3 linked regions of the Terriglobus roseus genome follow. The protein of the gene in region 2 binds, or shares a complex with, the protein of the main gene of each other region. Links are inferred from orthologs where the notes say so. Each region holds a gene or a part of one and is shown on either strand. Other genes may lie near its edges. The genes, in order: nuoI, nuoD and BLT38_RS10365.

The links.
Region 1: the proteins of nuoD (region 2) and nuoI are in contact, whole or in part, in a crystal structure (PDB 4HEA), measured with the Thermus thermophilus proteins. The link is inferred for Terriglobus roseus from one-to-one orthologs. Residues at the interface, in WP_223903221.1 of Thermus thermophilus: His72, Arg73, Leu76, Gln77, Thr80, Tyr81, Arg84, Thr144, Tyr148, Arg151, Asp158, Glu161, Trp162, Val163, Thr164, Gly165, Gln166, Asn171, Arg174, Lys179, Glu180, Asp181, Leu182, Pro183, Glu184, Glu185, Arg200, Glu203, Leu207, Glu210; in WP_096411123.1 of Thermus thermophilus: Thr2, Ala5, Leu6, Ser9, Ile12, Thr13, Tyr16, Leu33, Lys34, Pro35, Arg36, Phe37, His38, Leu58, Ala61, Ala62, Cys63, Pro64, Tyr66, Ile99, Phe100, Cys101, Gly102, Leu103, Glu105, Glu106, Ala107, Cys108, Pro109, Gly111.
Region 3: the proteins of nuoD (region 2) and BLT38_RS10365 are in contact, whole or in part, in a cryo-EM structure (PDB 6KHJ), measured with the Thermosynechococcus vestitus proteins. The link is inferred for Terriglobus roseus from one-to-one orthologs. Residues at the interface, in WP_011057128.1 of Thermosynechococcus vestitus: Pro17, His18, His19, Pro20, Ser21, Met22, Val25, Arg27, Met29, Thr31, Ile38, Asp39, Cys40, Glu41, Pro42, Val43, Ile44, Gly45, Tyr46, Leu47, His48, Arg49, Gly50, Met51, Lys53, Ile54, Asn57, Arg58, Pro65, Tyr66; in WP_011056552.1 of Thermosynechococcus vestitus: Leu46, Met47, Tyr48, Thr50, Ala51, Cys52, Phe54, Ile55, Glu56, Ala58, Ala59, Ile61, Gly62, Ser63, Arg64, Phe65, Asn76, Pro78, Thr89, Thr91, Lys93, Met94, Ala97, Leu101, Met123, Phe124, Ser126, Asp127, Ser128, Tyr129.

The regions. Positions count from the first base shown.
Region 1 is NZ_LT629690.1:2,534,617-2,540,711, forward strand. The notes cover bases 1,783-4,769. They hold nuoI (NADH-quinone oxidoreductase subunit NuoI), read right to left. Parts: upstream 3,556-4,769; coding sequence 3,010-3,555; downstream 1,783-3,009. Other genes in these bases: BLT38_RS10685 (M3 family metallopeptidase), read right to left, coding at 1,783-2,491; BLT38_RS10690 (ester cyclase), read left to right, coding at 2,575-3,009; BLT38_RS10700 (hypothetical protein), read left to right, coding at 3,554-4,174; BLT38_RS10705 (hypothetical protein), read left to right, coding at 4,171-4,692; BLT38_RS10710 (hypothetical protein), read right to left, coding at 4,695-4,769. In the rest of the region: metH (methionine synthase), read left to right, coding at 1-129; more of BLT38_RS10685, read right to left, coding at 392-1,782; more of BLT38_RS10710, read right to left, coding at 4,770-6,095. UniProt on the Escherichia coli protein: NDH-1 shuttles electrons from NADH, via FMN and iron-sulfur (Fe-S) centers, to quinones in the respiratory chain. The immediate electron acceptor for the enzyme in this species is believed to be ubiquinone.
Region 2 is NZ_LT629690.1:1,650,735-1,656,688, forward strand. What follows is about bases 1,170-4,015. They hold nuoD (NADH dehydrogenase (quinone) subunit D), read right to left. Parts: upstream 3,297-4,015; coding sequence 2,043-3,296; downstream 1,170-2,042. Other genes in these bases: BLT38_RS07025 (dihydrofolate reductase family protein), read right to left, coding at 1,170-1,424; BLT38_RS07030 (AAA family ATPase), read right to left, coding at 1,464-1,961; BLT38_RS07040 (NADH-quinone oxidoreductase subunit C), read right to left, coding at 3,362-3,844; BLT38_RS07045 (NADH-quinone oxidoreductase subunit A), read right to left, coding at 3,845-4,015. Outside these bases: BLT38_RS07015 (VOC family protein), read left to right, coding at 1-344; BLT38_RS07020 (hypothetical protein), read right to left, coding at 348-773; more of BLT38_RS07025, read right to left, coding at 906-1,169; more of BLT38_RS07045, read right to left, coding at 4,016-4,255; BLT38_RS07050 (helix-turn-helix transcriptional regulator), read right to left, coding at 4,339-4,566; BLT38_RS07055 (hypothetical protein), read right to left, coding at 4,566-4,988; BLT38_RS07060 (hypothetical protein), read left to right, coding at 5,133-5,783; BLT38_RS07065 (prepilin peptidase), read right to left, coding at 5,794-5,954.
Region 3 is NZ_LT629690.1:2,460,243-2,466,237, forward strand. What follows is about bases 1,259-4,145. They hold BLT38_RS10365 (NADH-quinone oxidoreductase subunit B), read right to left. Parts: upstream 3,066-4,145; coding sequence 2,451-3,065; downstream 1,259-2,450. Other genes in these bases: BLT38_RS10360 (OmpA family protein), read right to left, coding at 1,259-2,214; BLT38_RS10370 (hypothetical protein), read right to left, coding at 3,171-3,833; BLT38_RS10375 (ammonium transporter), read left to right, coding at 4,104-4,145. In the rest of the region: BLT38_RS10355 (WD40/YVTN/BNR-like repeat-containing protein), read right to left, coding at 1-273; more of BLT38_RS10360, read right to left, coding at 574-1,258; more of BLT38_RS10375, read left to right, coding at 4,146-5,465; BLT38_RS10380 (P-II family nitrogen regulator), read left to right, coding at 5,580-5,918. UniProt on the Escherichia coli protein: NDH-1 shuttles electrons from NADH, via FMN and iron-sulfur (Fe-S) centers, to quinones in the respiratory chain. The immediate electron acceptor for the enzyme in this species is ubiquinone.

The sequences.
Region 1 (6,095 bases), 880 kb from region 2 along the record:
TCGCGCTTCTTCTCGCTGGGCAAGATCGATCGCGATCAGGCTGAAGACTATGCGCAGCGTAAGAACTGGACAGTAGCGCAAGTGGAACGCTGGCTTGGACCTAACCTTGGGTACGACCCGGAGGAATAGTACCCTCCCCCTCCCCCTGTTTTTCTAAAATCGTCTTTCTATTGGGGTTAGGGATTGGGTAGCTGGAAAATCGTCTAACGATTGGGTTTAGGGACAAAATCGTCTTTCTAAAGGAGTTAGGGCCGCGCGAAAGCGCGGCCCTTTTCTCTCTGTTTCTATTTTAGTGATTTGGCAGAAATACCATGCCAACTCTATTTCTTTTATTTTGTCTAAGTTGTATGGGACAAGGACTTGACAACACTTCGTTGTCTGTCCGGTTTGACTACTCTGCGGCTACGGCAGAGTCCGGGATGCCGCGTTGTTGGAGCATGGGACCTATCTCCGGGTCGCGGCCTGCCCATTCTCGGTACAGCTCTGCGGGGTCTGCGGTGTTGCCGCGTGAGAGGACCATGTTGCGCAGGCGGTCGCCGTTGGCGCGGGTTAGGCCGCCGTTCTGTTCGAACCAGTGATAGGCGTCGCTGTCGAGCATCTCGGCCCATAGATAGGCGTAGTAGCCCGCGGCATAGCCTCCGCCAAAGATGTGGGCGAAGTAGGTGGAACGGTAGCGCGGCGGGACGAGCGCGAAATCCACGCCCTTCTCTGCCAGAGCCTTCGCCTCAAATTCGTCCGCCTGTTGGGCGCACTCGCTGGACGGCAGGGTGTGCCACTGAAGATCAACTTCCGCTGCGGCAAGCACCTCTGTCAGAGCGTGGCCACCGTTGAAGTTCTTTGTTGCCTTCAGCTTAGCCTGCAACTTCTCAGGCATTGCTTCACCCGTCTGCCAGTGCTTCGCGTAGTTTGCAAACACAACGGGATACGAGGCCCAGTGCTCGTTGAACTGCGAGGGGAATTCCACGAAATCGCGCGGTACGGATGTTCCGCTGAGCGATGGGTACATGACATCGCTCAACATGCCGTGGAGTGCGTGGCCGAACTCGTGGAAGAGTGTGTTCACTTCGTCGCTGTCAATGAGCGATGGCCGGCCGTCTACGGGCTTGGTGTAATTGCACACGTTGGTGATGATGGGCGCGTAACCCAACAGCTTGGATTGCGTGAGGAGTGAACTCATCCATGCGCCACCGCGCTTGGAGTCGCGACGGTAGAAGTCGCAATACAGAAGCGAGAGGTGCGAGCCGTCTTGATTGAAGACTTCGTAGGTGACGACGTCAGGATGATAGACGGGCAGGTCTGTGCGCTTGGCAAAGGTGATGCCGTAGAGTTCCGTTGCGGCAAACAGCACGCCGTCTTCAAAGACGCGGTTCAGATCGAAGTACTGCTTTACCTCATCTTCATTGATGTCGTACTTCGCCTTGCGCACCAGCTCTGCGTAGAAGGCCCAGTCCCACGGCTCCAACGCAAACTCGCTCCCGATCAGTTCCTGCATTGCCGCCGCTTCTGCCTTTGCGCCAACGAGCGCAGCAGGAACGAGGTTATCGAGGAAGGCAATGGCAGCGTGCGGTGTGCGCGCCATCTGATCGCTCAGCTTCCACGCTGCATAGTTTTCATAACTAAGCATGCGTGCGCGCTGGGCGCGGAGTTGTGCCAGCCGAGCGACCATTTCGCGTGTATCGCTTGTATTGCCCTTTTCTGCACGCAACAGTGAGGCCTGCCACAGTGCCTGGCGTGTTTCGCGGTTCTTCAGCGATGTCAAAGCGGGCTGCTGCGTGGTGTTCTGCAGCGTGAGATAAAAGCCCTCCAACTCGCGGCTCTTTGCGGCTTCTGCTGCTTCTGCGATTTCTGCGTCGCTCAGACCATCCAGTTCTTCGCGTGTGGCAACCTGCAGGCCGCCTTCCTTCATTGCGGCCAACACGCAGTTAATGAACTTTGCCTGAAGGGTGGACTGTTCCTGATTGAGCGCCTTCAGTGTGTTCTTGTCGGGATCGCTTAGCAATGCACCGGACTTCACAAAGCCGTCGTAAGTAAGCTCAAGCAAACGAAGCGATTCTGCATCGAGCGAGAGGGATTCGCGCTGGTCATACACAGCCTTCACGCGTGAAAACAGACGCTCATCGAGATTGATGCTGTCGCTATGCGCTGCGAGCCTGGGCGCTACTTCCTGCTGCAACTGTTGCAGGGTTGCATTGGTATCTGCACCGGACACGGCGTAAAACGCATGCGCTACGCGGTTCAGCAACTCGCCGGTTTTCTCAAGCTCGACAATCGTGTTCTGAAACGACGGAGCTTCTGCGTTCGCGATGATTGCGTCAACCTCAGACCGCGCCTGCGCCATTCCCGTTTCAAATGCGGGCATGTAATGTTCGTCGCGGATCAGGTCAAAGGGCGGAGCATAAAACGGCAGCGTGCTTGCGGCAAAGAATGGGTTGTTACTGTCAAAAACATCAGTGGAAGCCGAAATTGCCTCCGAACCTTGCTTATCAGTCATGGAATGCCTCAACAGAAATCTAACAATTTTTGATGGTTGAATTCGTTATGAAAGTGCTACCTTGCGCACAACGGAGGACGCCCATGGCACAGGATCTTCGCACGTTCACGCACCGCTGGTTTGATGACGTTTGGAATGACTACAAAGAAGCGTCGCTGGATGAGATGCTTTCTCGCGACGTGGTCTGCTATGACTTTCCTGACGTTGGTAAAACTGTGGGATTTGATGATTTCAAGAAGACTGTCGAACACTTCCACGCGAATTTCAGCAACATTCACGTGGTGGTGGATGACGTGATTGTGGAAGGCAACAGGGTGGCCAGTCGATGGCATGTGAGTATGACGCATACTGGCGAAGGGCTGGGCTTCTCACCCACGGGAAGAACGATTGCCTTCAACGGAATCAGCTGGGTAGAGATTCAGGACGGAAAAATAATGAAAGGGTGGAACGGTTTTGACCTGACCCACCCTATCTCAACTCTGAAAGCTCTTTCGACAGCTATCGCTCAGACACACTGATTATGACAGCAACTCGACTTGATCTTCGCTGCTGCCGGGCTTCAATGCGCCTGCTGGGGTCGGCATTAGCAGATCTTCCTTACGCATGACAAGGTTGGTCGCGTTGAGGCTTGCCAGCTCAAATCCATGGCCATGCGTAATGGCGTCGGTGGGGCACGCTTCAACGCAGTAACCGCAGAAGATGCAGCGGTTGTAGTCGATGTTGTAAACCTTCGCGTAGCGCTCGGCTGAGGAGATGCGCTGTTCCTCAGTGTTCTCTGCTGCCTCGATGTAAATGCAGTTCGATGGGCAGGCCGCGGCGCACAGGAAGCAGGCTACGCACTTTTCCAGACCGTTTTCGTCGCGCTGAAGCTGGTGCTTGCCGCGGAAACGCTCCTGGAAGATGGCGCCGCGCATTGGTCCCGGACCGTCGGGGTAGTTCTCAACCTCAGACGGTTGCAGCATCTCTTTGAAAGTGATGCTCATGCCCTTGGCAATGCCGGCAATGTTCTTCACGACTGACATGGCTTGAGTATACGATGCCTGCTCCGTTAGTGTTCTCTCTATGGCATCTTTGCGTACCGTTCTTGCCGTCCTGATCGCGTTTTCGCCCGTAGTCGCCGCCGCACAGAAAGAAAATCCGGCACTGCGCCCCTACGAATCCTGCTCGTTCCCTGATGGCCTTTCCGTTACGGACGTCCAGCCCATGCCGCCGGACGTGCGGGATCGCCCGGCAAAGACGAAGCAGGGTGAAAAGAGCGTTCCGCTGCTGGCCGGTCGCCGCATCACGTTTTCCTACCCCGGAGCCGACCCGTATGTCAGCGTGAAAGTGGAGCAGCTGCCGCCGGACAACTATGCCCTCAACAAGCGCTATCTGCTGGAAGATTTTGACGACATTGTGGCTTCAGACAAGGGCGTTGCGAAGAACACCACACGCCCTGCCCGCATCAGCGCCTTCAACGTTACGGGGTTGGATCGCAAAGCGATTTCGGGCAACACGCTGGGCATCTACATGCTGATGGATGACACGACTCATGTGGTGTCGACGATTTACCTGCTGAACCCGAAGCAGAGCCACATCAAGACGATTGAAGACTACTCTCGCCAGCGCGATACGTTTCTTTACAACTACACACGATGCATTCGGAATAACCAGAATGGTGTTCTGTTTGGGGTGTCGAAATGATGAAGTCTGCGGTGCTTTCCTGCGCGTTGCTGAGTGCTTTCCTGCCCCCAGTGTCGCAAAGCGGTATGGCGATGAACAAGCCTGCGGCACAGCCTTCTACTTCGCTGACGGTGACGGGGCTTTCGGGTACGTCGAAGACGCTTTCACCTGCGGATTTCAAGGCGTTGCCGCATGTCACGGTGAACGTCCACAACGTTCATACGAACAAGGACGAGAGCTACTCTGGCGTTGCGGTGAAGGATTTGCTGGCGATGGTTGCGCCTGCGAAGGGTGAGGGGCCGAAGGTGTCGGGCAATATGACGCTGATCATTGCCGGTGCTACGGATGGCTTTCAGGTGGCCATCACGCTTTGTGACACCAATCCGGATTGCCGCAATGGTCAGAGCATTGTTGCGGATGCGCTGGATGGTGCGGCGCTGACGCAGGATGGTGCGTTCAAGCTGGTTCTGTCGGAAGACAAGCGGCCTGCGCGCTGGGCTCGTAATTTGCAATCGCTGACGGTGAAGGCGGCTCAGTAGCGTTACTGCTGCGCGGCCCCGGCTGGCCCAGGCGTGGCCGCAGCCTGCGGTATTGCCGCATCGGGTTGAGGGCCGTTGGCAGGCGGCGTTGTCGCAGGTGCGGTAGTTGCGCTTGCGGGAGTGGCGCTCCTTCGCGGCGACGGTGGCACGATCGCGGTCACTGTGCTGACGACATCTGGATCATCGCGGAGCTTGAGGTACAGCGTGTGGTTGTCCGCGGGGCGAGGTACGGAGATGGAGTCGCCAGCGAAGCCCAGGGGAACTTCCGTTTCGTTCTGGAAACTGTTGTCGGTGGCGACAGAACCCAGCAGATACAGGTCTTTGCCGTTGATCTGGCATCCGGGGTCGTTAGGATCTTCTTTCGGTGTGGCACGTGTGCAGGTCACGCCTGTGATCACGGGAGTGCGCACGAGCGTTCCGAGGGGAATCCAGTCGCCTGTGGTTCCGTCGTTACCGACAGCGCGCACCTGGATGGGACCGAAGGCGGACGGGCCGAAGGTCTTGGCGGGCGTCAGGAAGGCGAGGGCCGTGTGGCTGTCCTGCAGGACGACAGAGCCGTCGGCGAGGGACAGGGTGGCTTTCAACGAACCGTCAGTCAATGCCACTTCAATCTTTTCGCTGCGGGGAAAGCGTTCCGGGAAACGAGAACGAAGGGCAAGCGTCAACTTGGCGTTGAGGGGGATGGCGTCCTCGCTGCTGAGAGTCAACGGGATGCCGGAGCCGCTGTCGGCCTTTAAGGTCTTGCGGAGGAGGTCTAATGCGGGCCGCGCCGTGTCTACGCTGTACGACACGGGGAGCGTGCGGCCATCGGCCAGTTTCGCTTCCGCGGTGCCACTGTCGCCGGAGATGAAGGCAACGGGCTTGGTGTGGGTATCAGCTAGCTGCTTGCCCTGCTCGCGGACGAGTTGGAGAGATTTGCCGTCGGCTGAAGGGCCGTCCGGGCTGGGCTTGTAGTCCGAGCCTGCAATCTTGACGGAGACAATGCCGCCCAAGCCTGTGCCCGCAAGCATGGCGGCGGTGTCGCCCGCGTGGATGCGGATGGCCTCAAGACGTGTCTTGTCGGAATAAGCGGTTACGGCGACCTTCTCCACGTCAGGCGTGCCAAACTGCTTCACCAGAAGATGGACGCTGCCGGGTGCGGCCTTCTCAAGGGGCACGCTCACCTGGAGAACGTTCTTACGGTCCGCCGCCTGCTTCCACTTGAGGGGACTATCGTGTCCTCCCTGATCGAGGGCGATGGTGGATGCGCAGGCCGTTCCATCGGCGTGGAGGCGGAGCTGGTTCTCGCGGCCGGTGAACAGGTCAGACTGTTCTGCGGCGGTCCAACCGCCACCAGGAAGCCGCTGTAGCGGCACTGTGACGCCCGAGAACGTGTCGAAGCCCCACATTCCCTGCAGCGTACC
Region 2 (5,954 bases):
ATCAGTTTTCGTACCTTGAATTGCCCGCGACGGATGTGGCGTCGTTGAAGTCGTTTTATGGAAACGTCTTTGGATGGACGCATCAGGACTGGGGCCCGGACTATGCCACGGCGCATGGATCGGGGCTGGAAACGGGCTACAACGGCAGCGACGAGGGCCGGTCAAAGGCTCCGCTGGCGATGGTGGAGACGGACGAGATTGAAGCTGCCGCAGAACAGGTGAAGGCTGCTGGCGGCAAAATTACGCAGCCCATATTTCAGTATCCCGGCGGACGCCGGTTTCACTTCACCGATCCTGCAGGAAACGAACTGGCTGTGATGCAGCCGGATAAACCACACTCTTAAGGCTTAGGCGGCAACCTGGCGGCGTTCCGACATGACGGACACGCTGGGGTGCTTCTGCGTGTCTTCCGCGACCTCGTCTGTGAGGAGGTTCCAGCCGTCGTAAGTACCGTTCATGCCTGTGGCGGTAAGTACCATGTCGGCTACGAACTCTTCACGGACGGCGTCGCGCAGGCTGCGCTTGACGCCAACGCGGATGCCCCAGCGGCCATTGGCTTTCCGTTGCGGGTCGCGTGCGAGGAGACGTGTGCCTTTCGCGAAGAGCGCCTTGCTGAGGGCGTAGGCGCAATCCCGATCCGGACACGAGAAGCACAGGACCAGCGAACGAGTGACTTCGACGTTGTACTGCTGGTCGATCAACTCCTTGATGCGAACAGTGTTGTTCGCCGACTGCTGATCAAAGTTTTCCTTCTCGCGCAGGTGGGTGACCATGATTTTGCCCTCGTGTCTGCAAATGTGATGCGGGAGGAGCTATGTAGCGTTTCTTCTTTTATGCGAATGTTTATGCGGTTGTAATGCTATCGACCAGTAATGACGCGCGGAAACGCTGTTTTGACGACCACGCTACTTACGGATCTCATAGATGGCCGAAATGATGCCAGATTTATAAACCCGATGCGTTGAGAGCGTCAGCATGGTTGGGCTGTAGGGAGACGGCATGAGTGGCGTTCCACTACCGAGGAGAACTGGAATGATTGTGGCGCTGATCGAATCCACTTCGCCGAGGTCGAGCAAATGCCGGAAGAGCGTTCCGCCGCCCATCAACCAAATGTCTTTACCTGATTGGTTTTTTAGAGACCTGATCCATGAACTGGTTAGTTCTGGCACGATTGTCACACCGGGATGGTCTTTCGTCACTAAATTCTTCGAGAAGACGAAAACCGATTTGCCGCTAAAGGTTGATCGACCGAGTCTTTGCATCGCGGCCTCATAGGTTTTTCTGCCCATGAGCAGGGTGTCGAATTGTGCCCAGATCGCAGTGAAGTCAATCTCTGGATCGATTGTGATCCAGTCCACTTCGCCATTTGGGCCTGCGATATAGCCGTCTAAACTGACGGCAACTCCGTATTGAACCTTTCGCATAGGCGGGCTCGAAGGAAAGAATTGGCGCCTCAATCTTAGCTAAGGCTGCGGACGGATAGACACGATGTTCAGTCCTTCTTCGGCCTTCGGAGGTTGGAAATAGCCGCAGATGATGCGGAATTCCTCTTCCGTGGTGCTGGCGAAATACAGGCCTTCGGGCTTTTGCTCGTTTCTTGTCTGGAGGCGTCGAAGGCATTCTTCTTCATCGACATCCAGAAAATGCAGGAGATGAGGTGCTTTCGCTTCTTGGGAGAGGTTTAGAACCCAAGCTCTGTCTGTGATTCGATTGCCTGCGAAATCCAGCACTACGGACGCGCCTGCTTTGAGTGTGTCGACGATTAGTGGCGCCATGACGATGCGGCATCGCGCGGACCACTTCAGGTAGTCCTGGAAGGATGTGATTCCGTCGGAGAGTTGCGAGAGCCAGAGGTCCTCGCAGAAGAAGACCGCGTTGTGTTCGGTGGCGAGCTTTCGAGCCAGCGTAGTTTTACCAGCGGCGAGTCTGCCTGAGATGAAGTGAAGTGTGCCTGGATGCATCGTCTTCTACTCCGGATTGCATTTCAAAGAGAAACCCCACGCCTCATTGGAGACGTGGGGTTTCCGTTGAGGCGTGAGACGTTAGCGGTCGATTTCGCCGAGAACGATGTCAATGGAGCCGATGACGGCTACGACGTCGCCGAGGAGCTTGCCTTTGCACATGGTTTCCAGCGACTGCAGTGTGGCGTAGCTGGGGTTACGCATGTGGCAGCGCAGGGGCTTGGCTGTGCCGTCAGAGACGACGTAGTAGCCCATGACGCCGCGGGGTGATTCCACCGTCTGGAAGACTTCACCGGCGGGGACTGCGAAGCCCTCGGTGACGATCTTGAAGTGGTGGATGAGCGATTCCATCTGCGTCTTCATCTGCTCGCGGTTGGGCAGGATGATCTTCGGCGCGTCGGCCACGATGGGGCCTTCGGGCATGCGATCAAGCGCCTGCTGGCAGATCTTTACCGACTCATACATCTCTTCGAGACGGATGACGTAGCGTGCCCAGACATCGCCTTCGGTGCGGATGGGTACCTTGAACTGGTACTTCTCGTAGCCGGAGTAGGGCATGTCGCGGCGGAGGTCCCAGTCCACGCCTGATGCGCGAAGCGGTGGGCCGGTGACGCCGAGGGCGATTGCGTCCTCGGGCGAGAGGTAGCCGACGCCCTTGAGGCGGTTGATCCAGATGGGGTTGCCGCTGAGCAAGCCTTCGTACTCGGCGATCTTCGACGGCATGATGTTCAGGAACTTCTGCACGCGGGCGAACCAGTCGATGGGCGGTTCCATGGAGAGGCCGCCGATGCGGAAGTAGCTGGTCATCATGCGCTGTCCTGCGACGGCTTCAAAGAGGCGGAGGAGTTCTTCGCGCTCGCGGAAGCAGTACAGGAAGACGGTGAGCGCGCCGATGTCCATGGCGTGCGTGCCGAGCCAGACGAGGTGCGACTGGATACGCGTGAGTTCGTTCAGCAGGATACGGATGGTCTCTGCACGTTCCGGAATCTCAAGGCCCAGGAGCTTTTCAACCGCCAGCACGTAGGCCAGGTTGTTGGTCATGGGGCAGAGATAGTCGATACGGTCCGTGAGGGGAACGACCTGCTGGTAGAACTTGGCTTCGGTGGTCTTCTCGATGCCGGTGTGCAAGTAACCGATGTCAGGCGCGAGGGAGACGACAGTTTCGCCGTCGATCTCAAGCACGAGACGGAGCACGCCATGGGTGGACGGGTGCTGCGGTCCCATGTTGAGGACCATGGTGTGGTCGCGCGAGGGGTCCTGGTTGTGGTGGCGCGCGTCTGCTACGACGTCGTCCACACCGGGGTTGATCATGTCAGGAGCGGCTACGGGTGCCATCTTGCCTCAATCCTTTTCAAGAGCGAACGCAGGGTTCGCAAGGTTGCCAGTAAAGTACGCGGAGTTTAGCGGTAGCCCTCGACGGGGTAGTCCTTGCGCAGCGGATGGCCCTTCCAATCGGTGGGCATCATGATGCGGGTCAGGTTCGGGTGGCCGACGAGGCGGATGCCGAACAGGTCCCATATCTCGCGCTCGTAAAAGTTGGCGCTGGGCCAGACGGAAGTGATCGAGTCGATGACCGGATCTTCACCATCGAGCAGGGCCGCGAGGCGGATGCGCTGCTTCAGCCCCATGCTGACGATGTGGTACGTGACCTGGAAGCGCGGCTCGCTGGGGTACCAGTCGACTGCCGTAACGTCCTCGAGGAAGTTGTAGCCAGCCTTCTGCACGGCAGTGGCGGCGGCGACGATGTTCTGAGGGGCGACGTAGATGGTGAGTTCGTCGCGATCAAACTTGGCCTTCACGGCGAGGTCCGCAAGCGCGACTACGGCCGGGTTGTCGGCCATGTGTTCGCGAACGGCTTCGAGGGAGAGGAGAGCTTCTGCCATTTAGAGGTCCGCCTTGTCGGTGCTCCAGTCGAGCACGCCCTTCTTCCAGACGTAAAACAGGCCTACGGCGACGAAGCCGAGGTACACGATCATCTCCCAGAAGCCGAAGAAGCGCGATCCTGTGATGTGGGGGAGCTGGCGATAGATGACCGCCCAGGGAAGCATGAAGACGGCTTCCACGTCGAAGAGGATGAAGAGCATGGCGACCATGTAGAAGCGGACCGAGAAGCGTCCGCGGGCGTCGCCGACGGGCTCCATACCGCACTCGTAGGCGCCTGCCTTGACCTTGCTGGCACGCTTCTTACCGATGAAATACGATCCGACGACCATGCCGCCAGCGAGGCCGACGGCCACCAGCAGCTGGAAGGCCAGCGGAAGGTAATTCCAGATATAGGGATGTGACGTGTTCATGCCATCCTCTGAATTTTCTTTAGTTCCGATTCTGATTCTAGTCGCAAGTGAGGCGAGGCGAAAGACAGCGAACCATCAGGGTGTCAGCGTTTCGTCTTTCCGGCTTGATTTGGCTGATATTGGAAGACCTGTTCCAGCGGAACTGCAAAGACGGTTGCGATGCGGAAGGCGACTTCGAGTGACGGGGAATACTTGTCGGCCTCGATGGCGATTACCGTCTGGCGGGTGACGCCGATGCGGTCGGCGAGATCCTGCTGCGTCATGGAATGTTGTCCGCGCAGGTCGCGGATGCAGTTGCTGATGCCCGCCATTAGACGGCTCTCCGATAGGCGATGAGCTGGGTGACGATGCGGACGACATCGGCGAGAACGAGCATGCCGAACATGACGGAGAGAAAGTGGATGGCCATGTGTTCGGCGTGCAGCCCAACCGACGCGGCATGAAGCCAGAGCATGCCAAGGGCAACGACAACAAAGCTGACGAAGGCCAGATATCCGGCGCGGTAGCCGCGAAGGCGGATGATGGCATCGCGCTCGTCCTGCAGACGGTTCCGTGTGGCTGCGGCGATAACGATCTGCAATATGATCTGCACCACGATCAAGAGCAACAGTGTTCCGGCAATGCGTCCGAGTGTGTTCGTGCGCCCGTTTTGCATGACATACGGGACGTAGACGGCGACGTCGGCAAAGAGCATTCCGTAGAGTGAGCGCTCTTCATAAGTGAGGCTTGGCATGGTCGGCTCCGTGTCAAAAATATTTGACATGGATGACGCTACGACTGCTGTGATCTTGTGTCAAATATTTTTTACATTTCCATGTGTAACTTGCCCTTACCAAGGCATCCGTGACAGGCGAACGCGCTTACGTGATGATTGGATATGCACGATTTTCCGCGTTTCATCGAAGGCATATCCGTTCATTGGTGGCCGCTAATGAGTTGCGGAATTTTCACCGCGCTGTCGTTCATTGCGGCGTTTAAGAACAAAGACAATCGCTGGGTTTGGAAGTCCATAGCGGTTGCAGCAGCTGTCCTTCTATTCGTGTCCACTTATCTCGCTTGGGATGATGAGTACAAGAGGGCTGAAGCAGTATATAAACCTGAGGCATCGCCAACGATCACCGTAAATGTTCCACCGGCCACGGTTCCTATGTCCAAGCCGCACGAAGACAAACCGCCAGCCAAACCTCACGTTACGTTTCATCAAGATGACATGCCGAAACTGGCTCAGCAGCCTTATTTGGGATTTCCGACGATTGCCGTCGAAGTGACCATGCACGGCTACGCAGAGTCTCCTGTATTCGAAGTCACATGCAAGAAAGCGTGCCTCTTTATTCAAGCTCAGTATCTAGGAGGCGCAACGAAGATCGTGCAAAAGAGTACTAATGGAAATTCGCAGTTTGTACTCCAAACGATCATTCCGGCTTTTATGAAGGATGGAGACCAGACGGAGATACAAGTCCGCTCAAATGATGATGAGCGGATAGAAATCGCCGGAATCCGATTATTGCCTAGTGGAAGCTTGAAGTGAGCCACATTGGCTAACGGAAGAGAGCTAAGTATGCGTCGGCGATTGTTTGGCCGTAGAAGGCTGCGAAGAGGCCTGCGACTGCGAGGAAGCTGCCGAAGGGGAGTCTTGTTGCGGTGTTTGCTTTGCCTCGGATGAGCAGGAGAACGGCATACAGCGTGGCGAGGAAGATGC
Region 3 (5,995 bases), 810 kb from region 2 along the record:
CGTTGGATCGACGATCAGGTTGTCAAACACCAGGTCGTCGCGCTTACCAACGTCGGCCAGAAACTTCCAGGTATTGCCACCGTCATGTGTGTCGTAAACCGTCCCACTCACCGTTCCAAGGTAGATGTGGTTGTGGTCATGCGGATCCTGGGCAAACGCTCGCGCGTCCCCTCCGTACGGGCCGTAAGGCAGCCATTTGGACTGCGCCGTGGCAAGGGAGAGGAAGGAGGCGGACAAGGCGAGAGGGGCACAAAGGCGAAAAAGAGACTTCATTGTTTTCCTATACGAATGAACCTATGACAATTCTAGTTGCCTAACCAGTAAACAGATCCCTCTGGGGTATCTCCTGAGCTAATGTCATTTACTACCAAGTATCGGAAGTTGCGCCATGTCAAAAAATGGCTACTAATAACGTCCTGAAACGAAGATGTCAAACTGGAACCCTTTACCGATAAGAAGTGGAATGAATCACTTCGTGAGACGGTCATTTGAAGGTTGCCGTGGTTCGGAAATTCCGAGCACAAAAGCAGAAGGGCTGGCCTCACGGCCAGCCCTTCTGGGTTTAGATAAGGACTACTTCTTGTGCTTACGGGCGGGAGCGGTGCGGGGCTGAACCTTTACCGTGCTCTCGTCAACCGAGGTACCCAGATCGGACGGCGTGGAAGCGCCAGCCGGGATCAGCTCGGAGGTTACCGTGTTCGCACCAGCTGTACCCGTGTAGACCGAGATACGGGATGCATCCACACCCTTCTCGCCAACCAGGTAAGCCTTCGTGTTCACAGCGCGCTCTGCAGCCAGCTTGTCGGCATTCTTCACCTTCTTGCTGGGTGCTGCGTTGCCAGTCAGAGCCAGCTTCGCCGACGAATCACGCTGCAGGTTCAGAGCGATATCGTCCAGGCAGGCCTTCGCTTCGTTGTCCACGCGAGCTGGACGACGGGTGTCCTTATCGAACGTGATCGAGCAAAGTGCGCTTGCCTGCGGAGCGGGCGGCGGCGGCGGCGGTGCGATCACACTGACCGTCGTCGTGGCAGAGGCGTTGCGGCCCTTGTCATCGGAGACGTTGCAGGTAACAGTGATCGTGCCCGGAGCTGCGCCGGTGGTCGACAGGGTGGCAGTGGTGCCGCTACCCGAAACCGAACCCGTGGTCGAGCTGTAGCTGTAGGTGTAGTTCACCGGCTTGCCATAGGAGTCCGAAACCACCGAGGTGATCGTGGACGATCCACCAGGCTGAACCGACGACGGCGAAGCCGAGCAGCTCAGTGCCAGTGCAGGAATCGGATTGATGGTGAAAGGAGCCGCGCACTCTGCAAAGCGACCAGCCTTCATGCTCTCGGTCACGGTGCCCTTAGCGTTGTAGCTGCCAGGGTTCATGCCGGTCGTGTCGACGGTAGCCGTGTTGCTGGTGCCTGAGATCTTGCCACCGTCGGAGGTCCACGCATAGGTCGCGGTCTTCTTCGGGTTTACGTTTGCGGCAGTTCCGGTCACAGTGATCGGGTCACCTGCGTACACGCTCGAGGGGCTGGCAACGCAGGAGTACGTTACAGGCGGCGGCGGTACGATGTGGCCGAAGTGCAGCAGGATACCCGAGGAAAGCTGTGCGGAACTGACGTTCGCACGGCCACCAAAGTTACCGTTCGCTGGGCCGTAATCCTCGTGAATGTAGGTGTAATCAGCCTGGAACAGGCGGATGCCGAACATACCATCATGCCAGGGGAGGTTGTAGTCCATACCACCACCAGCAACGAGGGCAGGACCCCACTGATATCCGTGAGAGTAGAACGGGGTACCGGCAGCGAGATCGGAATTTGGGCCACCCAGACGGGCAGCTCCAGCCATCGCGTGACCGAAGAATGTCACCGACTCGGTCGGCAGACGGAAGATCGGACCGGCAGTCACCAGAGGCATCAGAGCATCGTTCTTGCCGCTCGGATGAAATGCTGTAGAAACCTCAACACCGGCATACTTGTTGAAGTAGTAGGCGCCGCTAACAATCGCACCCTTGTCGATCGACGAATAGGTGAGCCCCTGAGGCTTCAGCGATCCATGACCACTCCAGTACGAATAACCCAGGAAAACATCAACGCGTGATGGGTTCGGGCCCTGCGGTGCCGGCGCGGCCGGGGTTGTTTGCGCACCCAGGCTTGCAGCGCCCAGGCTGACTGCGCTGGCGGCCAAAAGTGACCTGCCCAGTTTGCGAAACGGCTGAGAAAACATGCGACTTATCCTCCGCGGAATATCTAATGCCACTTTGTGAGCTCATAACCAAGGCTCACTTGCTAAAGAATGCGATTGAAGTGTATAGCAGCATCTCTCTCACGAAAAGAAATATCTGCACAATAACCGATTCACTTGTTCAACTGATGCTGGTTTACATCAGTACTGCGTTCAAAGCGTCCTTTGCCGAATCCAATCAGTAAACTTTCCGGCAAATGGCGCAATCCTTGTATTTCCTATGCGATGTTCAAACTGTCCTTAATGCTGCCTCGCTCCCGTTGAATTTTTTCCTGGAGCAAAGTAATGGCATACAGAAGCTGTTCAGGACGCGGCGGGCATCCGGGCACGTAAATGTCGACCGGAACGATCTGGTTTACGCCTTGAAGTAGTGCATAGTTGTTAAACACTCCACCGCTGGTGGCGCAGGCGCCCATGCTGATAACCCACTTGGGTTCGGGCATCTGTTCATACAGTCTCCGAATCACCGGAGCCATCTTCTGCGACACGCGGCCAGCGACCACCATCAGATCGCTCTGACGTGGTGACGGACGAAACACCTCCGCACCGAAACGGGCGATGTCGTAACGAGAGCCGCCCATGCTCATCATCTCGATGGCGCAGCAGGCAAGGCCGAAGGTCATGGGCCAGACCGAATTCTTACGAACCCAGTTCACTGCAGCGTCCATGCTGGCCAGAACAACGCCTTCCGGCTGTTCTGGGCCCCAGTTCACCTCGCGCAGTTTTTCCTGGTTCTTGCCCATCGAATCCAGTGAGCCGAAAAAATAACGATCGGATCCTTGCGGTGCTGCCGGGCGTCCGCTACTGGAAGTCTCTTCTGGGGATGTCTTCATGTGCTTCATTTTATGCCACGAAGCCGCATGCGGATACGCCAGCTTGAGTAAAGGTGTCATAAATAACGACAGTTTTACTAGTTGACTTGACGTGATATCTGCGCATCAATGCGTTGGCCTTCTCTGATCATCACCCACCCGAACACGGAACCGCATCCATAGAATCCGTCCCAGCTTCGACGGAGGCGCGCTGGTGTCAACGGTATGGGCAGTCTGCGAAAAGTGCTGGGCAACCGTCGCCGCCATTAGGCCTTGATCTGCCGATCCGCCTGCAATTCTCGCGTCAAGTATCTGCAGCGTGGCAGTGCATGCCTCGGCCAACAGAGGAAACAGCGCCGCTCCTGCGGCAGGGCGGTTCGGCTCTTTCAACGTGGCATCGTATGCCTTCGTGGCAATCGACATCTGCTGGGCTGACGTGAAGAAGTGGAACTCCCGTGGGTTCCAGGCCACTGCGTCCTGCGCACGAAAACTAAAATCGGTTGATATCAACAATGGGTTCGGTGAACGATACGGTGGCGTAGCCAGCTCTGCAAAATCATGCGGCCCACGCGCTCCGGATCCAGGCAACACACGCACAATCCATCCCGATGCGATGTTCTCCAGCAAAAAGGTCTGCTGCGGCCCCAAAGCATGGCGAAAACTGTTCCCTGCCTGCACTTCACCTTCGAACGTCAGAGCAAGGCACCCCTTCTGCGCCACCGCCTGCATTCCCACTCCCAACACGATGGCGACACGCAAAACTGCGCCTTGACCACGTCGCAAATACAAAATCTGTCACCTCTCCGTAACTGTCCTGTACAGTAAACGAAACGAACCATCGCAACGCACCGATTCATCATGGCTTGATAGGCCGCGATGAACAACCGCATCGCACTGTCCTGTGATGTGGCTGACCTCCTTACCTCATCCGTCAGGAAATCTTGCCTCATGCGTGTACCAGGCCGAGCCCTCTGTCGACTCCTCTCTGTGGTTCTGTTCGCCGCCACCGCCTTCACCCTGCCTGCAATGGCACAGACCGTACCGGCCCCAGAACACGGCATGTCCGCCGCGGCTCCTGCTGCCGATGCCCGCATCGCCGCACTGGAGAAGCAGAATGCTGACCTTGCCACTTCGGTCGCAGCAGCCCAATCTGCCGGCGACAACGCGTGGATGCTTGTCAGCGCCGCACTCGTGTTGATGATGAGCGCCCCTGGCCTGGCCCTCTTCTACGGTGGCCTGGTGCGTCGCAAGAACATTCTCGGCACCATGATGCAGACGTTTGCCATGATGGGCGTCATCACGGTCCTCTGGGCTGTCTGCGGCTATTCGTTAGCCTTTGGTGAGAACACAGGCGTCCTTGGCAGCTTCATCGGCTCCTTTCATAACGTCTTCCTGCATGGCGTTGGGCTGATCCCGGACGGTACGTATGTCACGACGGTTCCGCTGCAGACCTTTATGGTCTACCAGCTCATGTTCGCCATCATCACCCCGGCACTCATCACCGGATCAATTGCAGAGCGCGTCAAGTTCTCTGGCATCCTCGCCTTCCTCGTTCTGTGGGCAATCTTCGTCTACAGCCCCATGGCGCACATGGTTTGGGGTAAGGGTGGCCTGCTGAACGCAGCGCTCGGCGGCAAGTTCCCCTGCCTCGACTTTGCAGGCGGCACCGTCGTCCACGTCACCAGCGGCGTCTCAGCGCTCGTTTTCTGCCTCTACCTCGGCAAGCGCAAGGGATTCCCGAAGGAGCCCATGCCGCCCCACTCGCTGGTGCTTAGCTTCATCGGCGCTGCCCTGCTGTGGGTAGGCTGGTTCGGATTCAATGCCGGTTCTGCCTTGAACGCAAGCTCGCTGGCCACCTCCGCTTTCGTCGCCACTCACTTCGGTGCGGCAGCAGCCGCCTGCGGGTGGACCATCGCTGAGTGGATCAAGCACGGCAAGCCCACCGCCCTCGGCGCCATCTCCGGTGCTGTTGCTGGCCTGGTCGGTATCACGCCTGCTGCTGGTTTCGTCACACCGATCTCCGCACTCTGGATCGGCCTGCTCACCGGCATCTTCTGCTTCCTGATGGTCTTCATTGTGAAGAACAAGTTTGGCTACGATGACTCACTGGATGCCTTCGGCGTTCACGGCGCGGGCGGTACCTTCGGGGCCCTCCTCACTGGCATCTTCGCCAACTCCGCAATCAATCCCATTTTGGGCAAGGGTCACGCCACCGGTCTTCTGGAAGGTAACGCGCACCAGCTCCTAAACCAGGCTGTGGGTATTGGCCTTGCATGGGTCATCTCCATCGTGGGGACGCTGGTTCTGCTGATCGTCGTGGATAAAACCATCGGACTGCGCGTCTCTGCTGAAGATGAGGCCACCGGTCTGGACCTCTCGCAACATGGCGAAGAGGGCTACCACGCGGAGCCGGCCTACTAGGGGGAATCAGCATGGGTGCTGTCGTTTCATAGAACAGGGGGCGACAGCACCCCATCCTTTCAAGCACAATGACCAGCGTTCGCATCGTACTTGCGAAGAAGGATCGGAAAGACCATGCAGAAGATTGAAGCAATTATCCAGCCGGGCAAGCTTGACGCTGTTAAGGAAGCGCTCATTGAAGCCGGTATCGAAGGCATCACCATCCTGGAAGCCCGCGGCCATGGCCGTCAGAAGGGCCACACCGAGTTCTACCGCGGCCGTGAATACGCGGTTGATCTGTTGCCTAAGATCAAACTCGAAACCGTTGTCTCCGATGAACTGGCGGAGAAGGCTGTGAACGCCATCATTGGCGCGGCTCAGACAGGCTCCATCGGCGACGGCAAAATCTTTATCACCCGTGTCGACGACGCGATTCGCATCCGCAACGAAGACCGCGGCGAAGCCGCACTGTAGTCACATCAAGAGCAAGAAGGAACGTAGCGCTCGCAACCCGCGAACGCTGCGTTTGTTCTTTTCAGTTCATCCTCTGA